Regions from separate parts of the Dactylosporangium sp. CA-139066 genome, predicted to be linked through region 1. Evidence: riboswitches for the same ligand, from Rfam matches in the RefSeq annotation. Region 1 holds a riboswitch; each other region holds the start of a gene.
The links. Region 1 has a riboswitch for S-adenosylmethionine ahead of ACQEVU_RS54080 (aminotransferase class V-fold PLP-dependent enzyme). Riboswitches for the same ligand answer to the same signal wherever they lie in the genome.

Region 1 (3,263 bases):
CTCCGGCCCGCAGCCACAGCGCGAACCCGACCTGGCACAGGAAGATGGGCATCATCACGGCGAAGTACCCGTACAGCAGCACCCAGGCGCTGGCCGACGCGGTGACCGACATGAAGTTCCAGGAGCCGTGCAGCATCATCGCCGTAAGCAGGCCGGCCAGCGGGGCGAGGAAGCGCACCGCCTTGGTCGACGAGCGCGACGCGACGCCCAGCCCGATGCCGGTCATCGAGGTGAACAGCGGGTGGGCGAAGCCGGTCATGAGGATCCGGACGATGAAGATGGCGATCAGCGCGGCCGCGCCCGAGACCGGCCCGGTCTTGTCGGCGGTCTCGCCGTACCCCTTGAAGCCGAGGTACAGGATGTTCTCCACCATGGCGAAGCCGGTCGCCGACAGGCCACAGTAGACGATGCCGTCGATGATGCCGGAGAACGCGCGCGGGCGGCGCCAGAACAGCAGCACCGGGCCGAGGGCCTTCATGCTCTCCTCGATCAGCGGCGCGAGCAGCACCGCGACGAGGCTGTCCTTGAGGCCGGCCTGCTCGGCGAAGTAGCTGCCGACGGTGTTGACCACCAGCGCGACGCCGGTGGCCACGCAGGCGCCCCAGCCGAAGACGAAGACGAGGTACTTCACCGGCTCCGGCTCGTAGCGATCCAGCCACAGGAAGCAGGTCACGAGCACCGGAACCGGGATGACGGCCGACACGACGCCGACGAGCAGCGCCGTCCAGCCGCCGCTGAACCCGAAGAAGGCGAGCACGGCCACGCCGCACAGGGCGATGAAGCTCATGACGCCGATGAGCATCAACAGCCGCCGCCGGTCGGAGCGCTTGGCCGGCGGCGCGGCGGCGAGGGCGAGCGCCGCCGTCGGGTACTCCTGCTGCCCCGTGCTCGGCTCGGCCGCCTCGGTGATGTTGGGCACCCCGGGCCCCGGCAGCACGGCCGGCCACGGCGCCGGCGCCCCCGGCGCCGGCTCGCCCGTCGGCGGCCCCCACGGATTGGGCGCGGCCTGAGGCGCCGGCCCAGCCTGGGGCGGTGGCCCGGCCTGCGGCGCCGGCCCGGCCTGCGGTGCCGGCGCGGGAGCCGGCCCGATCTGGGGCGATGCGCCTACCTGAGGCGCCGAGGCGGGCGGCGGCGCGGGCGAACCCGAAGCCTCGCCGCCCGGAGAAGCCCAGCTCGGAGGGGCCCAGCCGGCGCCGGAAGCCGGCGAGCCGTCGCCCGGGTTCGGCGGACCGGACGAGGGCGAGTCCGGCGTCCCAGTCGGCGGGAGTTCGCTCATGCCGCAACTTTATCCGCGGTACCGTCGGGTCAGGTCATGAGTGCCAGCGCACAGCCCCGGCTTGCTGGCCGGCAACCCTCGCGTTCGCGGCGGGGTGCCCCGGGTGATGACCCGGCCCGGCACGCGGTGTGCCCGGCAAGCGCGAACGAAGGGTGCTGCCCCATGTCCGATGTGCTGTCCCCCGGCGAGATCAAGCTGCCCGACGGCCGGTCCGTCGACTTCGCCAACCTCGACATCGCCGCCACCGCCCCGTGCCTGCGGTCCGTCGCCGACGTCGTGGCCGACCTGCTGCCGTACTACGGCTCGGTCCACCGCGGCGCGGGCGCGCTGTCGCAGCGGTGCACGCGGGAGTACGAGCTGGCGCGCGAAACCGTCGCGGACACCCTCGGCCACGGCCCGGCCGACACCGTGATCTTCACGCGCAACACCACCGACGCGTTCAACCTGCTCGCGCGGGCCGTCCCGCCCGGCACCACGGTCGTCACGTTCGGCGCCGAGCACCACGCCAACCTCCTGCCCTGGCGCGACGCGGTCCGCCTGCCCGCGCCGAGGTCGCCGGAGGAGGCCGTCGAGGCGTTGGAGCGTCAGCTGTACCGCGGAAAGGGCCAAACCCTGGTCAGCGTCACGGCCGCCGGCAACGTGACCGGCGAGGTGTGGCCGGTGGCGCGGCTGGCCGAGGTGGCGCACCGCTTCGGCGCCCGCATCGCCGTCGACGCGGCGCAGCTGGCCCCGCACGCCGCCGCGTCCCTGTCCGGCCTGGGCGCCGACTACGTGGCGTTCTCGGGCCACAAGCTGTACGCCCCGTTCGGCGCGGGCGTGCTCGCGGGCCGCGCGGACTGGCTCGAGGCCGCCGAGCCGTACCTGGCCGGCGGCGGCGCGAGCGCCCACGTGTCCGACGACGCCGCGGTGCGCTGGGCGAGCGGCCCCGCCCGCCACGAGGCCGGCACCCCCAACCTGCTGGGCGCGGTCGCCCTGGCCACGGCCCTGCGCACGCTGCGCGAGCGGTCGTTCGAGGAGCCCGAGGCGGCGCTGGTCCGCCGCCTGCGCGCGGGCCTGGCCGCGCTGGCGCACACCGAGGAGCTGCGCCTGTTCCCCGCCGACGCCCAGCGGGTCGGCATCGTGTCGTTCGCCGTGCTGGACCGCGACCCGGCGGCGTTCGCCGACGCGCTGGGCCGCGACCACGGCATCGGCGTCCGCACGGGCCTGTTCTGCGCGCATCCGCTGACCCGCCGCCTGCTGGCCGAGGCCGCCGCGCGCAAGGGCGCCGATCGGGCGCCGGCCCAGGCGATCCGCGCGAGCATCGGCATCGGTACCACTGTCGAGCACGTCGACCGCCTCCTGGCCGCGCTGCGCTAGCGCCCTGCCGGGCCGACCGCCTTGAGCACGCCGGGCCGGCCACGGATCGCCGGCCGCGCTCCGCGGTGCTTGGGGTGCGCGCCGGCCCGCGATCGCGCGGTCGATGCTCCCCCGCGGTCTGCACTGCCCTCGGGAGCCGGGCGCACGATCGGCGCTCGCCCGCGGGATTGAGCCCCGCGGGCTGCGCAGGGCCGCCTGGACTGGGACCGCCCCAGGCCTGTTTTGGTCCCGGCGCGCGGCCGACCGCTGGCAACAGCCCACCACCTGCCGCCTCGCGATGTGCACCCCGCGCGAACCATCGACCCGGATATAACCGATAAATCCGATATGTCCGTCACGAAGTGGCGGACATATCGGATCACCAAAGCGAAAGCGGCGACCTAGTCGACAGCTTGCAGGAGATCGCCCAGCGTTTCGATGCGCTCCAGGACATAGGACGGGGTCAGGTCCGTGGCGGTCAGTTCTCCCGCCTCGACCTCGGGCCAGGACAGCGGGGCGCTCACCGTCGGGGTTTCGCCGGCGCGCAGGGAGTACGGCGCGACCGTCGTCTTGAAGGCGTTGTTCTGGCTCCAGTCGATGAAGACCTTGCCGGGGCGCAGCTGCTTCGCCATTTTGGCGACGATCAGGCGCG
Region 2 (3,263 bases), 130 kb from region 1:
TCTTGAGGCCGTCGCCGGTGTTGAAGATGACCGTTTCGGCGTTGGGGTCGAGCTTGGCCGATTCGACCAGCTTCTTGAGCACCGCGGTGGTGACGCCGCCGGCCGTCTCGGCGAACACGCCGGTGGTGCGGGCCAGCAGCTGGATGCCGGCGCGGATCTCGTCGTCGTCGACGTACTCCATCCAGCCCCCGGTCCGGCGCACCGCCTCCAGCGCGTAGACGCCGGCCGCCGGGTCGCCGATGTTCAGCGACTTCGCGATGCCGGTCGGCCGCACCGGGGTGATCTCGTCGACGCCGTCGTGCAGCGCCTTGGCGATCGGGTTGCAGCCGGCCGACTGGGCGCCGAAGACCTTCCACTCGCTCGGCGGCACGAGCCCGATCTCGACCAGCTCGACGAACGCCTTGTCGATCTTCGTCAGCAGCTCGCCGCTGGCCATCGGGATGACCACCTGGGCCGGGATGCGCCAGCCGAGCTGCTCGGCGACCTCGTAGCCGAGCGTCTTGGAGCCCTCGGCGTAGAACGGCCGGACGTTGACGTTGACGAACGCGGTGTCCTCGAACTCGTCGGTCTCCGTCAGCTCGGAGCAGAGCCGGTTGACCTCGTCGTAGGAGCCCTCGATGGCGACGACCTCGCCGCCGTACACCGCCGTCATGACGACCTTGCCGGGCTCCAGGTCGGCCGGGATGAACACGGTCGACGGGACGCCGGCGCGCGCGGCGTGCGCGGCGACGGAGTTGGCGAGGTTGCCGGTGGAGGCGCAGGAGTACCGCGTGAAGCCCAGCGCCCGCGCGGCGGTCAGCGCGACCGACACGACCCGGTCCTTGAACGAGTGGGTCGGGTTGGCCGAGTCGTCCTTGACGTACAGCGGCGCGGTGAACCCGAGCTCCTTGCCCAGGCCGTCGGCCTTGACCAGCGGGGTGAGGCCCGGGTCGAGGGTGACGCGGGTGGACGGGTCGACGCCGACCGGCAGCAGCGGCGCGTAGCGCCAGATGTTCTGGGGACCCGCCTCGATCTGCTCACGTGTCACCCGGGCCAGCGCCTCGGGGTCGTAGCCGACCTCGAGCGGGCCGAAACACTCGTAACAGGCGTGCTGCGCGGCGAGCGGGAAGGTGGCGCCGCAGCCGCGGCACACGAGGTTGCGGGCGGGCGAGTCGGTGAAGACGCCGAGCGTCGAGGTCATGGCGGGAGGCCTTCCTCTCATCTTTCCGAGCGCGGTTTCGCGCAAGGACGGATTTGGCACCTACCGCGAGCGGGCGGGCCTCAGCATCGAGACGCTCGCAGGGGTTGCCGGGGCTTCATCGGGCCGTATCCCTCTGCCCCTCTGGATGAGGTATTCAGTTGTTCCCCGATTGTAAGGGGCGCCACCCGGGCCCGGGTATGAGCCATCTCACGGGGTGGACGGGGCTAGCGTTCACTCATGCACCCGATCGCGGCGGACTGGTTCGCACGGCGCACGTCCGGCTGGCGGGACTGGCCGGAGGAGGACGTGCTCGCGGCGAAGGGCGATACCCGGGTGAGCGTGGTGCTGCCGGCCCTGGACGAGGAGCCGACCGTCGGGGAGATCGTGACCGGGGTACGGACGCTGGGGCCGCTCGTCGACGAGGTGATCGTGGTCGACTCGGGCTCCGTGGACCGCACCGCCGAGGTGGCGGCGGCGGCCGGGGCGACCGTGCACCACCGCGACGACATCCTGCCGGCGGCCGGGTCTCGGCCGGGCAAGGGCGAGGTGCTGTGGAAGGCGCTCGCGGTGACGAAGGGCGACGTGCTGGTGTACGTCGACGCCGACCTCACAGACTTCCGCCCGCACTTCGTGACCGGGCTGCTCGGCCCGCTCTTCGCCGACCCGGCCACGCTGATGGTCAAGGCGTTCTACGACCGGCCGCTGCTCGACGTCTCCGCGGCCGGCGGCGGGCGGGTCACCGAGCTCGCCGCCCGGCCGCTGCTCAACGCCCACTTCCCGGAGCTCGCCGGGGTGGTCCAGCCACTGGCCGGCGAGTACGCGGCGCGGCGCACGCTGCTGGAGTCGCTGCCGTTCGCGGCCGGCTACGGCGTGGAGACGGGGCTGCTCATCGACACGTTCCGCGGGCACGGGCTGGACGCGGTGGCGCAGGTCGACCTCGGCCAGCGCACCCACGGCCACCAGGACACGGCGGCGCTGGGGCGGATGGCGGCGACGATCGTGCACACGATCCACGCCCGGGTGGCCCCCGAGCGGGCGCTCTGGCCGACGCTGACGCAGTTCGAGCGGCATGACTCCGCGGTGGTACCGCGAGAGACGCCCGTTTCCCACCCCGACCGCCCGCCGATCCGGACGGTCCCCGGCTACGGGGCCGCCTGACGCCCCGCGACGGTGGCGCCGCCGGCCACGACGAGCATCGGCCTCATGACTCGGGCACGAAGCGCCACAGCTGCGCGGTCGCGGTGCCGGCGCCCAGCACCGCGAGGACGAGGGCGCCCCACTCGGCGGTGAGCAGCCACCACGGCGTCTCGATGACGGCCACCGGGTCGTCGCCGGTGAACGAGCCGACGATGACGGCCACGGCGATGAGCAGCATGACGACGAGCAGCAGGACCGCTATGAGGCGCAGCACCCACTGGCCGGTGCGGCCGCCGAGGCGGGCCAGCAGCGTGCTGCCGGCCGCCACCGCGGCCCCGAACCCGCTGGCGATCGCGCCGAGCAGGGTGAAGATGCGGGCGGTCTCCACCTCCGTCGGCCCCTGCGTCAGGTTCGACGTCTGCGCGAAGTGCGTCCACTGCACCAGGTGCGCCTGGTCGTAGTAGAGGCCCGCCGCGAGGGCGGCGAGCCCCACGACCAACACGCACGCGCCACCGAGGGCGGAGATCCGCATGGACGGGCACCCTACCGGCCGGTAGCGGCCCGTCCATGCAGGGGTCCGCAGCCCTCAGCTCACCACGCGCTGCGTCCTCAGCTGACGACGTCCTTGCGCAGGAAGCGCCACCAGGCCAGGGAGAAGAACACGGTGGCGTACATCAGCGCAGCCACACAGCCCTTGACCAGATCGCCGGTCTGCATAGGGCTGGACAGCAGGCCCAGCCAGGCGTCGGCGTAGTGGGTCGGCAGCACGGTGCGCAGGTTTCCCAGCGCGGTGATCTGGTCGAGGATGTTCGACAGGATCTGCAGCAGCACCGCCCCGCCGACGGCGCCCAGCGGCGCGTCGGTCGACACCGACAGCAGGAACGCCAGGGACGCCACGACGAGCAGGGACACGCACAGGTACCCGACGATCTCCAGCAGCCGCACC
Region 3 (3,263 bases), on a different contig from region 1:
AGTGGCTGCAGGTCGACCTGGGCCAGTCGTACAACATCACCAACGTCAACCTGAACTGGGAGGCCGCCTACGCGAAGGCCTTCCAGATCCAGACGTCCAACGACGGCACCAACTGGACGAGCATCTACAGCACCACGACGGGAACCGGCGGCAACCAGACGCTCAACGTGACCGGCTCCGGACGCTACGTGCGCATGTACGGCACGCAGCGCGCCACCGCCTACGGTTACTCGCTGTACGAGTTCGGTCTCGCCGGTACTCCCGGCGGCGGCACGGGCGGCGGCAACCTGCTCTCCCAGGGCCACCCGACCACGGCCTCGTCGAGCGAGAACGCCGGCACTGCGGCGGGCAACGCCACCGACGGCAACACCGGCACGCGCTGGTCGAGCGGCTTCAGCGACCCGCAGTGGCTGCAGGTCGACCTCGGCGCCACGCACAGCATCAGCAAGGTGAACCTGAACTGGGAGGCCGCCTACGCGAAGGCGTTCCAGATCCAGACGTCCAACGACGGCACCAACTGGACGAACATCTACAGCACCACCACCGGCACGGGCGGCAACCAGACGCTCAACGTGACCGGCTCCGGGCGCTACGTGCGCATGTACGGCACGCAGCGCGCGACGCAGTACGGCTACTCGCTGTGGGAGTTCCAGGTCTACGGCAGCTGACCTCGCCGATCGGGGGCGCCGGGTCCGCTGGGCCCGGCGCCCCCGCCAGTGACGTCAGGCGGTGCGGAGGGTTGCGGCGTCCGGCCAGGCCATCCGGAGCTTGTTCGGGGCGCCGTTGAGCCACGCCGGGTTGCCGGCGGGCGCTGACACCGCCACCGTCTCCACGCACGTCCCGCCGCGGGCGGCGTAGAACGCCTGCGCCGCGGTGTTCTGCTGCAGCACCCAGAGGTACATCGCGTCGCCGGCGGCGCGTTCACCGATCGCCTCGGCGGCCCGGCCCAGCAGCCGCGTGCCGAGGCCCCCGCGGCGCCGGTCGTGCACGACGTGGAGGTTGTCGACGAGGCTGCCCCACCGCGGGTCGTCGTCGAACACGACGTGGACAAAGCCCTCGAGCCGCCCGTCCCGCTCGGCGAGCACCGTCTCGGTGCCGGCGGGGGAGGCGAGCTTCGCCGTCCACACCGCAATGCGGTCGGCTTCGACGTCGCCGTCGAGGAAGGCGTCGGCGTAGGCGCCGCGGTAGTGGCGGCGCCAACTGTCCGCGTGCAGCAGCGCCACCCGCTCGGCGTCCTGCGGCCCCGCCGGACGGAACTCGACCTCGGACACGATCACTCGGCATGCACCCCTCGGGCGTCGCGGCTTGCCCGGCGCCCATCGCGCCGAGCCCGGTCATCACCCGGAGCACCCCGCCCGCGAACGAAGGGTTGCCGACCAGCGAGCCGGGGCTTGACGCTGGTGCTCATGACCGCGGCCCAACGCTAGCACCATCATCGATCGCCCGTTGCGGGCCCCTCAGTCCGGCAGCGACAGAAACTCCTCGACCAGCGACGGCAGCGTCGGGGCGGCCGTCGCGTCGTAGTGGGTGCGGCCGGGCAGGATCGCCAGCCGGTTGGGGCCGCGCTTGGAGCCGTCCCACTCCGCGTCGCGCAGGCCGCCGCCGAGCAGCGCGTAGAACTCGGCGATGTGGGACGGCGGGACGGAGTCGGCGTCGGCGTAGACGAGCATGGTCGGTGCCGTGATCCGCGCGGCCTCGGCCGACCAGTCGTAGTCGCGGCGCAGCATCTCGCCGAGCTTCGTGGCCAGGACCGGCCAGTCCTCCACCCGCGGCGCGACGCGCTCGTAGGCCGCGTAGAGCGGCGAGGCCTTCATTCCTTCCGCCATCTCCGGCCCGATCTGCGCCATCCCGGCGCGCACCTCCGGGAACCAGCCCGTGCGCCGCACCGGCGTCGACATGACGATCAGCCGCCGCACGACGTCGGGGTGCTGGATGGCGACCCGCAGCGCCGTGCCCGCTCCGAGCGAGTAGCCGAACACATCGGCCCGCTCGAGCCCAAGGTGCCGGATCAGCGCCGCGACGTCGTCGCCGAGCGTCTCATACCGCAACGGGCGGTCCGCGTCCGGCGTGTGCCCGTGGCCCTGCAGCTCGACGGCGATGACCCGCCGTCGCCGGGCGAGGGTTTCGAGCAACGGGCCGAACAGCTCAACCGTCCAGAACCCGCCGTGCAGGAGCACCAGCGGCTCGCCGCCGCCATGCTCCTCGTACCACAACGAGACCCCGTTCACCTCCGCGTACGTCATGCACACGACCCTAGTCGCGGGGTACGACAAAAACGACTGAACGGCGGGGCACCCGAAACTGTGGTGGTCATCGATACTTCGTCCATGGCCCCTGCTCGAGCCCGAGCAGCAGCTGCGGCGCGACATCACGGCGCGCGGCGGGGTCCGGACCGCGAAGTGGGTCGTCCACTACGGCGACGGCTGAGCGTACGCTGGCCGCCGTGATCGAGAGGCCCAGCCAGAAGTGGCGGCGCGAGGTGGCGCAGCAGTCGGCGGCCGTGGCCGCGGGAACGTTGCCGGCCGACGAGGCGTACGCCATCACGTTCTTCCCGCCCGACTTCACCGAGGCCGTCGACGCCGCCCTGGTCGCCTACGAGCGGGAGATCGCCGGCCGGCCGCCCGGCGGCGGTGACGGCGCGATCTGGGTCGCCGTCGAGCGGGTGGCCAACGCGCTCAACGACGCCGACGACGGCAGCATCGAGACCACGATCCGCGAGGAGCTCTCGGAGTACATCGACCAGGTCCTGGTCGAGCACGGCATCGACGTCGAGGGGCTCGCCGAGCGCCGCGGCGCCGACCCGGCCGACCTGGCCGGGGAGTGGCGCGACTGGTAGTCAGCCGCGCCGCGCGGACCACTCCGGGCGGAGGAGGCCGAAGACCACGCTGTCGTGGTACCGGCCGTCCGTCTCCAGGGAGAACTCGCGCAGCGTGCCCTCGCGGGTGAAGCCCAGGCGCTCCAGCAGGCGGACCGAGCGGGTGTTGGCGGCGATCGTGTGGGCCTGCACGCGGTGCAGGCGCATCGCCGTGAAGCCGTGGCGCAGGATCGCGGCGGCCGCCTCGGATGCGTAGCCGCGGCCCCAGTGCGCCGCCGCCATGTCGCAGCCCACCTCGGCGCGGCGGTGCTGGCGGTGCCAGCTGTGCAGGCCCATCAGGCCGATCACGGTGCCGTCGAGCTCCAGCGCCCAGTGGCGGCGCAGGTCGGCGGCCGACTCGGCGACGAGGTACTCCACGAACGCCTCCGCCTCGGCGACGGTGCGCAAC

Region 2: another riboswitch for S-adenosylmethionine. It lies ahead of thrC (threonine synthase); the one in region 1 lies ahead of ACQEVU_RS54080 (aminotransferase class V-fold PLP-dependent enzyme).
Region 3: another riboswitch for S-adenosylmethionine. It lies ahead of ACQEVU_RS14340 (N-acetyltransferase family protein); the one in region 1 lies ahead of ACQEVU_RS54080 (aminotransferase class V-fold PLP-dependent enzyme).

The regions. Positions count from the first base shown of each region.
Region 1 covers NZ_JBNJNH010000002.1:2,031,881-2,035,143, reverse strand. Annotated here, with positions in the region: gene ACQEVU_RS54085 (PrsW family intramembrane metalloprotease) at 1-937, opposite strand, end outside; SAM riboswitch class IV at 1,309-1,424, shown strand; gene ACQEVU_RS54080 (aminotransferase class V-fold PLP-dependent enzyme) at 1,439-2,632, shown strand; gene ligD (non-homologous end-joining DNA ligase) at 3,013-3,263, opposite strand, start outside.
Region 2 covers NZ_JBNJNH010000002.1:1,904,689-1,907,951, reverse strand. Annotated here, with positions in the region: gene thrC (threonine synthase) at 1-1,180, opposite strand, end outside; SAM riboswitch class I at 1,195-1,332, opposite strand; gene ACQEVU_RS53505 (glucosyl-3-phosphoglycerate synthase) at 1,418-2,338, shown strand; gene ACQEVU_RS53500 (hypothetical protein) at 2,382-2,849, opposite strand; gene ACQEVU_RS53495 (ABC transporter permease) at 2,927-3,263, opposite strand, start outside.
Region 3 covers NZ_JBNJNH010000001.1:3,138,954-3,142,216, forward strand. Annotated here, with positions in the region: gene ACQEVU_RS14335 (discoidin domain-containing protein) at 1-668, shown strand, start outside; gene ACQEVU_RS14340 (N-acetyltransferase family protein) at 723-1,277, opposite strand; SAM riboswitch class IV at 1,297-1,412, opposite strand; gene ACQEVU_RS14345 (alpha/beta fold hydrolase) at 1,458-2,243, opposite strand; gene ACQEVU_RS14350 (hypothetical protein) at 2,444-2,836, shown strand; gene ACQEVU_RS14355 (GNAT family N-acetyltransferase) at 2,837-3,263, opposite strand, start outside.